2 regions of the Kitasatospora setae KM-6054 genome follow, and region 1 is predicted to be linked to the other one. Evidence: riboswitches for the same ligand, from Rfam matches in the RefSeq annotation. Region 1 holds a riboswitch; the other holds the start of a gene.
What was found. Region 1 has a riboswitch for S-adenosylmethionine ahead of thrC (threonine synthase). Riboswitches for the same ligand answer to the same signal wherever they lie in the genome.
Positions count from the first base shown of each region.

Region 2: it holds a riboswitch for S-adenosylmethionine, as region 1 does, so the genes downstream of both, KSE_RS10730 (aminotransferase class V-fold PLP-dependent enzyme) here and thrC (threonine synthase) in region 1, are expected to answer to the same signal.

Region 1 is NC_016109.1:4,870,760-4,877,748, reverse strand. Features, by position in the region: gene groL (chaperonin GroEL) at 116-1,738, opposite strand; gene KSE_RS21745 (cold-shock protein) at 2,126-2,332, opposite strand; gene KSE_RS21740 (MoaD/ThiS family protein) at 2,984-3,262, opposite strand; gene thrC (threonine synthase) at 3,296-4,576, opposite strand; SAM riboswitch class I at 4,594-4,721, opposite strand; gene KSE_RS21730 (glucosyl-3-phosphoglycerate synthase) at 4,860-5,858, shown strand; gene KSE_RS21725 (alpha,alpha-trehalose-phosphate synthase (UDP-forming)) at 5,937-6,989, shown strand, end outside.
Region 2 is NC_016109.1:2,424,238-2,431,226, forward strand. Features, by position in the region: gene KSE_RS10720 (rhomboid family intramembrane serine protease) at 1-140, shown strand, start outside; gene KSE_RS10725 (Lrp/AsnC ligand binding domain-containing protein) at 137-418, shown strand; gene KSE_RS10730 (aminotransferase class V-fold PLP-dependent enzyme) at 426-1,793, opposite strand; SAM riboswitch class IV at 1,841-1,958, opposite strand; gene trpD (anthranilate phosphoribosyltransferase) at 2,072-3,151, opposite strand; gene KSE_RS10740 (response regulator) at 3,292-3,717, opposite strand; gene ctaE (aa3-type cytochrome oxidase subunit III) at 4,023-4,643, shown strand; gene qcrC (cytochrome bc1 complex diheme cytochrome c subunit) at 4,735-5,556, shown strand; gene qcrA (cytochrome bc1 complex Rieske iron-sulfur subunit) at 5,553-6,620, shown strand; gene qcrB (cytochrome bc1 complex cytochrome b subunit) at 6,617-6,989, shown strand, end outside.

The DNA of each region.
Region 1 (6,989 bases):
CATGGCCCCAGCGTCCCACGAAGGGGTGACCCGGGCGAGAACGCCGTGAGGGCGGCCTCCCGAAGGAGGCCGCCCTCACGGCGTGAGACTGACCGATCCGAGCCGGTGGGCCGGATCAGAAGTCCATGTCACCGCCCGGCATGCCGCCGCCGGCGGCCGCGGCGGCCTTCTCCGGCTTGTCGGCGATGACGGCCTCGGTGGTGAGGAACAGCGCCGCGATGGAGGCGGCGTTCTGCAGGGCGGAGCGGGTGACCTTGGCCGGGTCGATGATGCCGGAGGCGACCAGGTCGACGTACTCGTTGGTCGCGGCGTTCAGGCCGTGGCCGGCGGGCAGGTTGCGGACCTTCTCGACCACGACGCCGCCCTCGAGGCCGGCGTTGGTCGCGATCTGCTTGATCGGGGCCTCGAGCGCCACGCGGACGATGTTGGCACCGGTGGCCTCGTCGCCCTCCAGCTCCAGCTTGTCGAACGCGACACCGGCCTGCAGCAGGGCGACGCCGCCACCGGCGACGATGCCCTCCTCGACGGCGGCCTTGGCGTTGCGCACCGCGTCCTCGATGCGGTGCTTGCGCTCCTTGAGCTCGACCTCGGTGGCCGCGCCGGCCTTGATGACGGCCACGCCGCCGGCCAGCTTGGCGAGGCGCTCCTGGAGCTTCTCGCGGTCGTAGTCCGAGTCGGAGTTCTCGATCTCGGCGCGGATCTGGTTGACCCGGCCGGCGACCTGGTCGCTGTCGCCGCCGCCGTCGACGATGGTGGTCTCGTCCTTGGTGATGACGACCTTGCGGGCGGTGCCGAGCAGGTCGATGCCGGCGTTCTCGAGCTTGAGGCCGACCTCCTCGGAGATCACGGTGCCGCCGGTCAGGATGGCGATGTCGCCGAGCATGGCCTTGCGGCGGTCGCCGAAGCCCGGGGCCTTGACGGCGACGGACTTGAAGGTGCCGCGGATCTTGTTCACGACCAGGGTCGACAGGGCCTCGCCCTCGACGTCCTCGGCGATGATGACGAGCGGCTTGCCGCTCTGCATGACCTTCTCCAGCAGCGGGAGGAGGTCCTTGACCGAGGAGATCTTGGAGTTGGCGATGAGGATGTACGGGTCCTCGAAGCTCGCCTCCATGCGCTCCAGGTCGGTGGCGAAGTAGGCGGAGATGTAGCCCTTGTCGAAGCGCATGCCCTCGGTGAGCTCGAGCTCCAGGCCGAAGGTGTTGCTCTCCTCGACGGTGATGACGCCTTCCTTGCCGACCTTGTCCATCGCCTCGGCGATGAGCTCGCCGATCTGGGTGTCGGCGGCCGAGATGGAGGCGGTGGAGGCGATCTGCTCCTTGGTCTCCACGTCCTTGGCCTGGGCCAGCAGCTGGTCGGAGACGGCCGCGACGGCCTTCTCGATGCCGCGCTTGAGGGCCATCGGGTTGGCGCCGGCGGCGACGTTGCGCAGACCCTCGCGGACGAGCGCCTGGGCGAGCACGGTGGCGGTGGTGGTGCCGTCACCCGCGACGTCGTCGGTCTTCTTGGCGACCTCCTTGACCAGCTCGGCGCCGATCTTCTCGTACGGGTCCTCGAGCTCGATCTCCTTGGCGATGGAGACACCGTCGTTGGTGATCGTGGGGGCGCCCCACTTCTTCTCCAGGACGACGTTGCGACCCTTGGGGCCGAGCGTGACCTTCACGGCGTCGGCAAGCTGGTTCATGCCACGCTCAAGGCCGCGGCGGGCTTCCTCGTCAAAGGCGATGATCTTGGCCATCAGAAGTGGTCCTCCGGGACACGGTCGACTGCTCGGACCAAGGGGTGCCCGCGACGGACGGCCCAGGAGAGCGGGGGTCCCTTCCCCTACCGCTTCCGGGGCCTCACCGGCCCGGTCCGTTTGTCACTCTCACACGGTGAGTGCTAACGCCAATGATTAGCACTCTCGGGTGTCGAGTGCAAGCCCATTGGGCCCCGCCGGGCCGCCCGGACGCACCGGCCGCGGGCCGCTCCCGGGCCGACAGCGAGCCGGCACCGGGCCGCTCCCGGACCGCCGCGCGGGCCGCTCCCGGGCCGCCGCGCGGGCCCGGGCAGGCCGACGGGCCCGCCCCGGACGCCGTGGCGTCGGGACGGGCCCGCGGTTCGGTGCGTGCGGTCTACCGGGCCGTCAGGCGCCGGCGGCCCGGACCATGTCGGCCTGCGGGCCCTTCTGACCCTGCGAGATCTCGAACTCGACCCGCTGACCCTCTTCCAGGGTGCGGTATCCGTCCATCTGGATCGCGCTGTAGTGGACGAACACGTCCGCTCCACCGTCGACCGCGATGAAGCCGTAGCCCTTCTCGGCGTTGAACCACTTGACGGTGCCCTGAGCCATTGCAAACTCCCCTTGTGCTGTGCTGGCCCTTCAGAGATCCGCGGGACGCGGACCCGGAGGTCTGGAAGGCCGGCCTGGGGACTCCCCCCCGTACGGCGCAGCCTCTGTCGCGGCTGAATGTATCCGGATATGCGCCCTCTGCAACAGGCCCAATTTCCGGGGAATGCCCGGACCTGGCAGGGGATATGACGGGGCGAAAGGAACATTCATCGACAATTGCCATGGGGCATAACGGACGCTCTGCCGCAAAACGCCGGAACAATTCTGACGGCGGCCTGACAGAACGGACCGCCGACCGCCCGCCGACCGCCCGGCGGGCGGAACCGACACGGGCCCGACGCGGAACCGGCGTGGAACGGGCGCGGAACGCACTCGGGGCGAGCGGGGCCCGCACCGGCGGGGCATGCGGCGGAAAACGATGATTGAACCGGGCGGAAGCGGGGAACGGCCTCGTCCGGCACTCTACTCCTTCCGCTCCGGAGGAATTCCGGCGGGCTGCCCGGCGAAAAACCGCAGGTAAACGCGGCGGCAACCGCGGCGCCCGAATGGCGGGCAGCCCGGGCGCCGGAATGGCCCCGGTACGCACGAAACCGCCGCCCGGTCCGGAAATCGAATTCCGGACCGGGCGGCGGCGACGGCGACGCGGGGCGGTCAGCAGCCGCCGGCCACCGCCGGAATGATCGACACCGAGGCGCCGTCCTTGATCTCGGTCTCCAGGCCCTCGGCGAAGCGCACGTCGTCGTCGTTCACGTACACGTTGACGAAGCGGCGCAGCTTGCCGGTGTCGTCCAGCAGGCGGGCCGCGATGCCGGCGTGGTTCGCCTCCAGGTCGGCGATCACGGCGGACAGGGTGGCGCCCTCGGCGGTCACCTCGGCGGCACCGCCGGTGTAGGTGCGCAGGATGGTCGGGATGCGGACGGTGGCGCTCATGGGCTGCTCCTCGGGCTGGGGCGTGGGGGGGGGTCAGGCGGTGGCGAGGCCGGCGGCGCGGAAGGACTCCAGCGTCGGGCGGATCACGGCGGTCATGCCGGCGTCGGCGACCGCGTCGAGGGTCTTCAGGCCGTCGCCGGTGTTGATCGCGACGGTCTCCTTGGACGGGTCCAGCTGGCCCGTCTCGACCAGCTTCTTCAGCACGCCGACGGTCACGCCGCCCGCGGTCTCGGCGAAGACGCCCTCGGTGCGGGCGAGCAGCTTGATCGCCTCGACCACCTCGGCGTCGGTGACGTCCTCGACGGCGCCGCCGGTGCGGCGGGCGATGTCCAGCACGTACGGGCCGTCGGCCGGGTTGCCGATCGCCAGCGACTTGGCGATGGTGTCCGGCTTGACCGGCTTGATCACGTCGCGGCCGGCCTTGAAGGCGGCGGAGACCGGGGAGCAGCCCTCGGCCTGGGCGCCGAAGATCTTGTACGGCTTGTCCTCGACCAGGCCGAGCTTGATCAGCTCCTGCAGGCCCTTGTCGATCTTGGTGAGCTGGGAGCCGGAGGCGATCGGGATGACGATCTGGTCGGGCAGCCGCCAGCCGAGCTGCTCGCAGATCTCGAACGCCAGGGTCTTCGAGCCCTCGCCGTAGTACGGGCGCAGGTTGACGTTCACGAAGCCCCAGCCCTCGCCGGCCGGGTCGCCGATCAGCTCGGAGCAGAAGCGGTTCACGTCGTCGTAGTTGCCGTCGATGCCGACCAGCTCGCCGCCGTACACGCCGGCCATCACGACCTTGCCCTGCTCCAGGTCGTGCGGGATGAACACGCAGGACTTGAAGCCGGCCCGGGCGGCCGCGGCGCCCACCGCGCCGGCCAGGTTGCCGGTGGAGGAGCAGGAGAGCGTGGTGAAGTCGAAGGCGCGGGCGGCCTCGATCGCGCAGGCCACCACCCGGTCCTTGAAGGAGTGGGTCGGGTTGCCCGAGTCGTCCTTGACGTACAGCTGGCCGGTGAAGCCCAGCTCGCGGCCCAGGTTGTCGGCCTTGACCAGCGGGGTCCAGCCCGGGTTCAGGTTCGGCTTGCCGGCCACGTCGGCGGGGACGGGCAGCAGCGGGGCGTAGCGCCAGATCGACGCCGGGCCGGCCTCGATCCGCTTGCGCAGCTCCTCGGCGTCGTAGCCCGCGTAGTCGTAGGCGATCTCCAGCGGGCCGAAACACTCCAGACAGGCGAAGCTCGGACCGAGCGGGAAGCGGGTACCGCACTCGCGACAGGACAGCGCGGTCGCGGGACCGAGGTCGACGGTGGTGGATGCGGCGGTGTCAACAGCCATGGTGGCGAGGCCCTTTCTCCTCATCTTCCCCGGAGCGCGGTCGCGTCCGGGACGGAATTGGCACCTGTCCCGCCGGGCCTGCTGGCCGTGCGGGAGGGTTGCCGGGACTTCAACGGGCCGTTCCCTCAGTCCCTCTGGATGAGCTCTGTGAAGTTGTGGTCGTACGCTGCGACCGACCCCCGCGTGCGAAGGCTCGGTCGCAATAAGAAGACTGTATCCGAAGGCGGGGCAGACCCACCCCCCTCGTCCGACAACCGAGACGAACCGAGACAGGGAGCGAGACTTGCCGGAGCAGCCAGAGCCCGGGGTACTGCCGGAGGTGGCCGACTGGCTGCGCCGCCGCTCGTGGACGGCCGCCGACCGCCCGCTCGACCTGCTGCTCGCCGCCAAGCGGGCGGCCGGCCCGGCCGGCACGGTCAGCGTGGTGCTGCCCGCGCTGGACGAGGAGTCCACCGTCGGCGAGATCGTCGCCGCGATCCGCACCGAGCTGGTCGAACGCGTCCCGCTGGTGGACGAGCTGGTGGTGGTCGACTCCGGCTCGCGGGACGCCACCGCGGCCGTCGCGGCCGCCGCCGGCGCCCGGGTGGTGCACCGCGACGCGCTCCTGCCCCGGCTGCCCGCCGCCCCCGGCAAGGGCGAGGTGCTGTGGCGCTCGCTGCTCGCCACCAGCGGCGCGATCGTCTGCTTCGTCGACGCCGACCTGCGCGAGTTCGACCCGGCCTTCGTCTCCGGCATCGTCGGCCCGCTGCTCACCGACCCGGCCCTGCACCTGGTCAAGGCCATGTACGACCGCCCCTTCGAGGCCGACGGCGCCGTCGTCCCGGCCGGCGGCGGCCGGGTCACCGAGCTCGTCGCCCGCCCGCTGCTCAACCTGCACTGGCCGCAGCTGGCCGGCTTCGTCCAGCCGCTCGGCGGCGAGTACGCGGCCCGCCGCGCCCTGCTGGAGCGGCTGCCCTTCCCGACCGGCTACGGCGTCGAGCTCGGCCTGCTGGTCGACGCCCTCGAACTGGCCGGCCTGGACGCGCTGGCCCAGGTCGACGTCGGCGTCCGGCACCACCGCCACCAGGACGGCCAGGCCCTCGGCCGGATGGCCGCCACCATCTACCGCACCGCCCTGGAGCGGCTGGACCGCGCCCACCGGCTCAAGGCCGACCCGGACCTGGTCCGCCCGCTGCTCACCCAGTACACCCGCACCGCCGACGGCTTCACCCCCCGCACCCACCCCGTCCCGGCCACCGAACGGCCCCCGATGGCCACCGTCCCCGAGTACCGCGACCGCTGAGCGGCCGCCCCCGGTGTTCACCCGCCCCCGGCCGCGCCGAGTGGTTTGGTCGGCTGATCGCACGGCAAGGTTGGCTGTATGGCCGATCACGTGTCCGAACACCCCCAGCAGTCCGGAGCCGCCCCGATCCTGGTGGCCTCCAACCGCGGCCCGGTGTCCTTCCGCACGGAGGACGACGGCTCACTGACCCTCCGCAGAGGCGGCGGCGGCCTGGTCTCCGGGCTGTCCGCGATCGACGACCCGAACGCGGTGTGGGTCTGCGCCGCGCTCTCCGACGCCGACCGCACCGCCGCCCGGCAGGCCCCCGACGGCCGGCTCGACCTGGCCGGGCACGACGTCGGCGGACAGGCCGTCCGGATGCTGGACATCGATCCGGAGACCTTCGCCCGCGCCTACAACGGCGTCGCCAACTCCACCCTGTGGTTCGTCCACCACCTGCTGTACCAGACGCCCGTGCAGCCGGCCTTCGACGCCGCCTTCCGCACCGAGTGGGCCGCCTACCGGGCGTACAACGCCGCCTTCGCCGAGGCGCTGGCCGCCGAGGCCGCCCCCGGCGCGGCCGTGCTGATCCAGGACTACCACCTGTCGCTGGCCCCCGCGCTGCTCCGCGCGCTCCGCCCGGACCTGCGGATCGGCCACTTCTCGCACACCCCCTGGGCCCCGCCGGACTACTACCGGCTGCTGCCCGACGACGTCGCCGCCGCCGTCCTGGAGGGCATCCTCGGCGCCGACCGGGCCGCCTTCCTGACCCGCCGCTGGGCGCTCGCCTTCGCCGACTGCTGCGAGGCCGTCCTCGGCGCCGAGGTCGACCGCGCCGCGCTCACCGTCACCCACGGCGGCCGCACCACCCGGCTCGGCGTGCACGGCCTCGGCGCGGACGCCGACTTCCTGCGCGAACGCGCCCACCGCCCCGACGTCGACGAGCGGCTCGCCACCCTGCGCGCGGCCGTCGGCGACCGCCGCACCATCGTCCGGGTCGACCGCACCGAGCTCAGCAAGAACATCGTCCGCGGCCTGCTCGCCTACCGGCACCTGCTGCGCACCCGCCCCGAGTGGGTCGGCAACGTCGTCCACATCGCCTTCGCCTACCCCTCGCGCACCGACCTCGCCGAGTACCGCGACTACACCGCC
Region 2 (6,989 bases), 2.4 Mb from region 1:
GGTCGGTGACCTCCGGCGGTGACGGGGTGGCCTACCTGGTGCACGTGATCGGCTTCGCGGCGGGCTGGCTGCTCGCCTGGGCCGCCCGTCCGGCGGGCGCTACCCTGGGCGGACCTTCTCGAACGGGAGTTGCCCAGTGATCACCGCGATCGTCCTCATCAGCACCGACGTCGACCGGATCCCCGAGATCGCCGAGGCGATCGCCGCCATCGAGGGCGTCAGCGAGGTCTACTCGGTCACCGGCACCTACGACCTGGTCGCGATGGTCCGGGTCCGGGGCCACGAGGAGCTCGCCGAGGTCATCCCCGGCCGGCTCAACAAGGTCCCGGGCGTCACGAACACCGAGACCCACATCGCCTTCCGCACCTACTCCCAGCACGACCTGGAGGCCGCGTTCTCGCTCGGCCTGGACGGCTGAGCACCGCTCAGCGCTGCTGGCCCTGGGTGTCGACGACGCAGCGGCCGCCCTCGTTGCGGTAGCTCCACTTCGCGCCGTCGCTGACCAGCTCGCGGACGGCGGTCAGGAACCGGTCCACGTGCTCGACGGGGGTACCGGCGCCGAAGCTGACCCGGATCGCGTTCAGGCTGCGCTCGCCGGGCAGCGAGGACTCCGGCGCCCCGCACTCGCTCGGTGCGGCCTCCTCGCCGCCCAGCAGGGTGCGCACCAGCGGGTGCGCGCAGAACAGCCCGTCCCGGACGCCGATGCCGTACTCGGCGGACAGCGCGGCCGAGAAGTGCGAGCTGTTCCAGCCGCGCACCACGAACGACACCACGCCGACCCGGTCCGAGCCCTCGCCGAACAGGTTGAGCACCCGCACCTCGGGGACGGCGGCCAGGCCCTCGGTCAGCTTCGCCACCAGCGCCCGCTCCCGGGCCTCCAGCTCCTCGAAGCCGGCCTCGTCCAGCGCCCGGCAGGCCGAGGCGATCGCGTACGCGCCGATCACGTTCGGCGAGCCGGCCTCGTGCCGCGCCGGGCCGGTGTGCCACTCGACGGCCACCGAGCCGTCCAGCTCCCGGGCGACCGTCCGGCTCGCGCCGCCGCCGGCCAGGTACGGCTCGGCCGCGTCCAGCCAGTCGGAGCGGCCCGCCAGCACGCCGGCGCCGAACGGGGCGTACAGCTTGTGGCCGGAGAACGCCACCCAGTCGACGTCCAGCTCCCGCACCGAGACCCGGTGGTGCGGCGCCAGCTGGGCCGCGTCCAGCACCACCCGGGCGCCGTGCCGGTGGGCGACCTCGGTCAGCCGCTTGACCGGCCACAGCTCGCCGGTGACGTTCGACGCCCCGGTCACGCAGAACAGCTTCGGGCCCTCGGACGCGCCCAGCAGCGCCTCCTCCAGCGCCGCCACCGCCTCGTCGTGCGAGCGCGGCGCCCGCAGGTAGCTGACGGTCAGGCCCTCGCGGCGCCACGGCAGCAGCGAGGCGTGGTGCTCGGTCTCGAAGGCGAACACCTCGGTCCCGGCCGGGACGGCGCCCGCCAGCAGGTTCAGCGAGTCGGTGGTCGCCCGGGTGAACACCACCTGGTCGCCCTCGCGCAGGTCGAGGAAGTCGGCGACGGTCCGCCGGCTCTGCTCGAACAGGTCGGTCGACAGCTGCGAGAGGTAGCCGGCCCCGCGGTGCACCGAGCCGTAGTACGGCGCGTACGCCGCGACGTCGTCCCAGACCCGCTTCAGCGCCGGGGCGCTCGCCGCGTAGTCCAGCGCCGCGTACCCGACCTTCTCGCCGGAGGCCAGCGGAACCTCGACGTCCCCGCCCAGGACCGCCAGCGGCTCACAGATCTCGGTGGCAACAGACATGGGTGCACTCCTCCAGGGGTCAGGACCCCGGAAGTGCACCCACCGGAAGTCCGCGCTTGCCGCGCGGACTGGTCGCCGCACGGCCTGGTCCTCACCCAGGGCACCCCGCCACGGACGGAGGGTTGCCGGACAGCAAGCTGGGGCTTGTCGCTGTCGCTCATGACCTGTGGAAGACAGTACACGAGATCCCCCGGATCTCAACACCCGTCCGCATCCCGAGACTTCCGGAATACCGGCCGGGGCCCGGGGCGGCGGGCCGGGCCCGCCGCCCCCGACCGTCAGGCCGACGCCTGGGTGGCCTCGGCCCAGCGCTTCAGCAGCTCCCCCGCCGCGCCCGAGTCGATCGCCGCCGCGGTCCGCGCCATCGCCGCCGCGATCTGCTCGGTGAGCGGCGCGTCGCCCAGCTCCAGGGCGACCACCGCGGCCGCGCTGTTGAGCAGGACGGCGTCCCGCACCGGCCCGCGCTCGCCGTTCAGCACCCGGCGCGCGACCTCCGCGTTGTACTCGGGGTCGGCGCCCCGGAGCGCCTCGATGCCGACCAGCTCGATCCCGACCTCGCGCGGGTCGAACACGGCCTCCGTCACCTCGCCGCCGCGGATCACCCAGACGTGCGAGGTGGTGGTGATGGTCAGCTCGTCGAGGCCGTCGTCACCCCGGAAGACCAGGCCCTGCGCACCGCGCCGGGCCAGCACGCCGGCGATCAGCCCGGCCAGCCGGGTGTCGAAGCAGCCGACCGCGTGCGAGGTGACCTTCGCCGGGTTGGTCAGCGGGCCGAGGATGTTGAAGACCGTCGGGACGGCCAACTCGGCGCGCGCCTGGGCGGTGTGCCGCATCGACGGGTGGAACTTGGCGGCGAAGCAGAAGGTCAGGCCGACCTCCTCGGCCACCGCGGCGACCCGCTCGGCGGAGAGCTCCAGGTTGATGCCGAGCCGCCCGAGCACGTCCGAGGAGCCGGAGGCGGAGGAGGAGGCCCGGTTGCCGTGCTTGACGACCTTGGCGCCGGCCGCGGCCGCGACCACCGCGGACATGGTGGAGATGTTGACGGTCTTGGCGCGGTCGCCGCCGGTGCCGACGATGTCCACCGCCGGGCCGGGGATCTCCAGCGGCAGGGCGTGCGCGTACATCGACTCGACCAGGCCGGCGATCTCCTCGACCGTCTCGCCCTTGCCGCGCATCGCGATCAGGAAGCCGGCCACCTGCACGGGGCTGGCCTCGCCGCTCATGATCCGGTCCATCGCCCAGGCGGTGTCGGCCTGGTCCAGGTCCTCCCCCCGCAGCAGCGAGCTCAACAGGTCGGGCCAGGTGCGGACCACCTGCGCGGGGCCGCTACCGCCGTTCGCAGGCTGCGCGTTCACCATGGCTGACTCCCACTCTCGTCCCGCCCCAGGCGTATCGCCGGGGTTCGGGCGTCAGCCTATCGAGCGCGCGGGGACGGCCGCCGGGAGTTGCCGTCCCCTTCTCTCCAGGTGAGACGCGCCGGTGAGACGCCGGCCGGGACTCAGCGCCCCGCGGGGGCCCGCCCGGCCAGTCGGGCCCGCAGCAGCGTGGTCGCCGCCTGGGCCAGCGCGACCGGGTCGACGGGGTGCGAGATCGCGGCGTCGGCCCGGCTCCAGGCGGCGAGCCAGGAGTCCTGCGGGCGGCCGATCACGACCAGCACCGGCGGGCAGCCGTAGATCTCGTCCTTGAGCTGCCGGGTCAGGCCGAGCCCGCCGACCGGGGCCGCCTCGCCGTCCAGCACGCAGAGGTCGACGCCGCCCTTCTCCAGGGCGCGCAGCACCGCGGGCGCGGTGGCGCACTCCAGGTACTCGACGGCGGGGACGTCCGCGGCGGGGCGCCGGCCGAGGGCCAGGGTCACCTGCTCGCGGGTGTTGCGGTCGTCGCTGTAGACGAGAACGGTGAGCGTCTCGTCGGAGTGCTGCGCCATGGCCCCTGCTTCCTGGTGCTCGTCCTCTTATATGTGTGCCCACGCGGGGCGGCCCCGACCGAACGGCCCAGTGTGACCCGGGCCACGTCCTTGGACGGATGCTACCCCCGCGCACCCGTCCTGCGGAGGCCCCGACGCGATCTCGCTCAAGCCGCCGCGCCCTGGACTCACCCCGGCGGCCCAGCGGGGTCACCCGGTCCGAACAACCGTCAGAAAACGGGCGGCCCGCGAGGCGGGCATACCTCACGCACCGGACACTCCGAGGGAGACCCCCCGGCGTGAAGACGGAATAAGGGACCGACATAATGTCCGTCGTGGCGACAGCAACAGCAACAGAAACCGGACACGCGCACGGAGCGGTCAACAGGCCGAACCTGGTCAGCGTCGGAACCATTGTCTGGCTGAGCTCGGAGCTGATGTTCTTCGCGGCCCTGTTCGCGATGTACTTCACCCTCCGCTCGGTCAAGGGCACCGAGTTCTGGCACGAGAAGGCCCACGCCCTCAACGTGCCGTTCTCCTCGGTCAACACCACGATCCTGGTGCTCTCCTCGCTCACCTGCCAGCTCGGCGTGTTCGCCGCCGAGCGCGGTGACGTGAAGAAGCTGCGCTCGTGGTTCTCGATCACCTTCGTGATGGGCGCCATCTTCATCGGCGGCCAGATCTACGAGTACACCGAGCTGGTCAAGAAGGACGGCCTGTCGCTGTCCTCCGACCCGTACGGCACGGTGTTCTACCTGACCACCGGCTTCCACGGACTCCACGTGACGGGTGGTCTGATCGCCTTCCTGCTGGTCCTCGGACGGACCTACGCGGCGCGGCGCTTCACCCACGAGCAGGCCACCGCCGCGATCGTGGTGTCGTACTACTGGCACTTCGTCGACGTCGTGTGGATCGGCCTGTTCGCGACCATCTACCTGATCAAGTAACAGCCGCCCCGCCCCTGACCCGGCGTCACCTGGACGCGTGGGAGTCGGGGGCAGGCTGCTGCCGACCAGATCCTGACACCGGGGTTATTCCGTGAAAAAGCTCTCCGCACGACGGCGCCACCCACTGGCGGCGGTCGTCGTTCTACTTCTCGCCCTGGCGGCCACCGGGGGGCTGTACGCCGCTTTCGCGCCCGCCGAGAAGGCGCAGGCCGACAGTTCGGCGCAGTCGCTCGCCATCGACGAGGGCAGGAAGCTCTTCGCCGTCGGCTGCTCCTCCTGCCACGGCCTGAACGGCCAGGGCACCTCCGACGGCCCGTCGCTGGTCGGCGTCGGCTCGGCCGCGGTCGACTTCCAGGTCGGCACCGGTCGCATGCCGGCCCAGCAGCCGGGCGCCCAGGTCCCGCGCAAGAAGGTCATCTACACCCAGGCCGAGACCGACCAGCTGGCCGCCTTCGTGGCCTCGCTCGGCCCGGGCCCGGTCACTCCGGACAGCAAGCAGTACGAGCCCTCCAGCGACCCGGTGACCAACGCCGAGCAGGTGGCCAAGGGCGGCGAGCTGTTCCGCACCAACTGCGCCCAGTGCCACAACTTCAACGGCAAGGGCGGCGCGCTGACCAACGGCAAGTACGCCCCGTCGCTTGAGGGCGTGGACTCGAAGCACATCTACGAGGCCATGCAGACCGGCCCGCAGAACATGCCGTCCTTCCCCGACACCACCATGCCGGAGGAGCAGAAGCGCGAGATCGTCGCGTTCGTCCGCAGCACGAACGACGAGCCCAACCCCGGTGGTCTCACCCTGGGCAGCCTCGGTCCGGTGACCGAGGGCCTGTTCGGCTGGATCTTCGGTCTCGGCACGCTGATCCTGGTCGCGATCTGGGTCGCCGCCCACACCACCAAGGCCAAGAAGTCATGAGCCACGACATGTCAGAGAACCTGCCGGAGGCGCACGACGCCTCCCACGGCACGGACGTCGCCACCCACGGCGACCCGTTCGCCGACCCGGGCCTGCCGGCCCACGAACCGCGTCGGACCGACATCGACGAGCGGGCCGCCCAGCGGGCCGAGCGCCAGGTGTCGCTGATGTTCGTGGTGTCGATGCTGGCGACCGTCGGCTTCATCGCGTCCTACGCGTCGATCGATGCCGACAAGATCGTCTACATCTTCCCGCTGGGCCACGTCAGCGCCCTCAACTTCGCCCTGGGCATGACCCTCGGCGTGGCGCTGTTCTGCATCGGCGCGGGCGCGGTCCACTGGGCCCGCACCCTGATGTCGGACCACGAGCTGCCGGCCGAGCGCCACCCGATCGAGGCCGACGACGACGTCCGCAACGACGTCATCGAGCAGTTCAAGACCGGTGCCGCGGAGTCCGGCTTCGGCCGCCGCAAGCTGATCCGCAACACCCTGTTCGGCTCGCTGGCCCTGGTGCCGCTGTCCGGCGTGGTGCTGCTGCGCGACCTCGGCCCGCTGCCGGAGAAGAAGCTGCTGCACACCGGCTGGGTCGAGGCCGAGCCCAGCAAGCCGCTGCGCCTGGTCAACATGAACACCGACCAGCCGATGAAGGCCGAGGACATCGTCCAGGGCTCGCTGACCTTCGCGAAGCCCGAGGGCCTCGAGGAGTCCGACGAGGACTTCCAGCAGCAGATCGCCAAGGACGCCCTGATGCTGGTCCGGATCGCACCGGAGGACATCAAGGACGCCAAGTCCCGCGACAAGGGCTTCGAGGGCATCCTCGCCTACTCGAAGATCTGCACCCACGTCGGCTGCCCGATCTCGCTGTACGAGCAGCAGACCCACCACGCGCTCTGCCCCTGCCACCAGTCGACCTTCGACCTGGCGGACGGCGCTCGCGTCATCTTCGGCCCGGCCGGCCACCCGCTGCCGCAGCTGAAGATCACCACCGATGAGCAGGGCTTCCTGGTCGCCACCGGCGACTTCGACGAGCCCGTCGGCCCGAGCTACTGGGAGCGTCCGCGATGAGTTCCGCAAGCGGCACCAACAGTGCCTCCAAGCCGGCGAGCACCCGCGCGAAGCCGGCCAACAAGGCCGAGGCCGCGGTCGACTGGGTCGACGGGCGGGTCGGGATCTACTCGCTGGCCAAGGCCAACCTGCGCAAGATCTTCCCGGACCACTGGTCCTTCATGCTCGGCGAGATCTGCCTCTACAGCTTCATCATCATCATCCTCACGGGTGTGTACCTGACGCTGTTCTTCACCCCGAGCATGGGCGAGACCGTCTACCACGGCTCGTACCTGCCGCTGAACGGCATCCGGATGTCGGAGGCCTACGCCTCGACGCTGAACATCAGCTTCGAGATCCGCGGCGGCCTGCTGATCCGCCAGATCCACC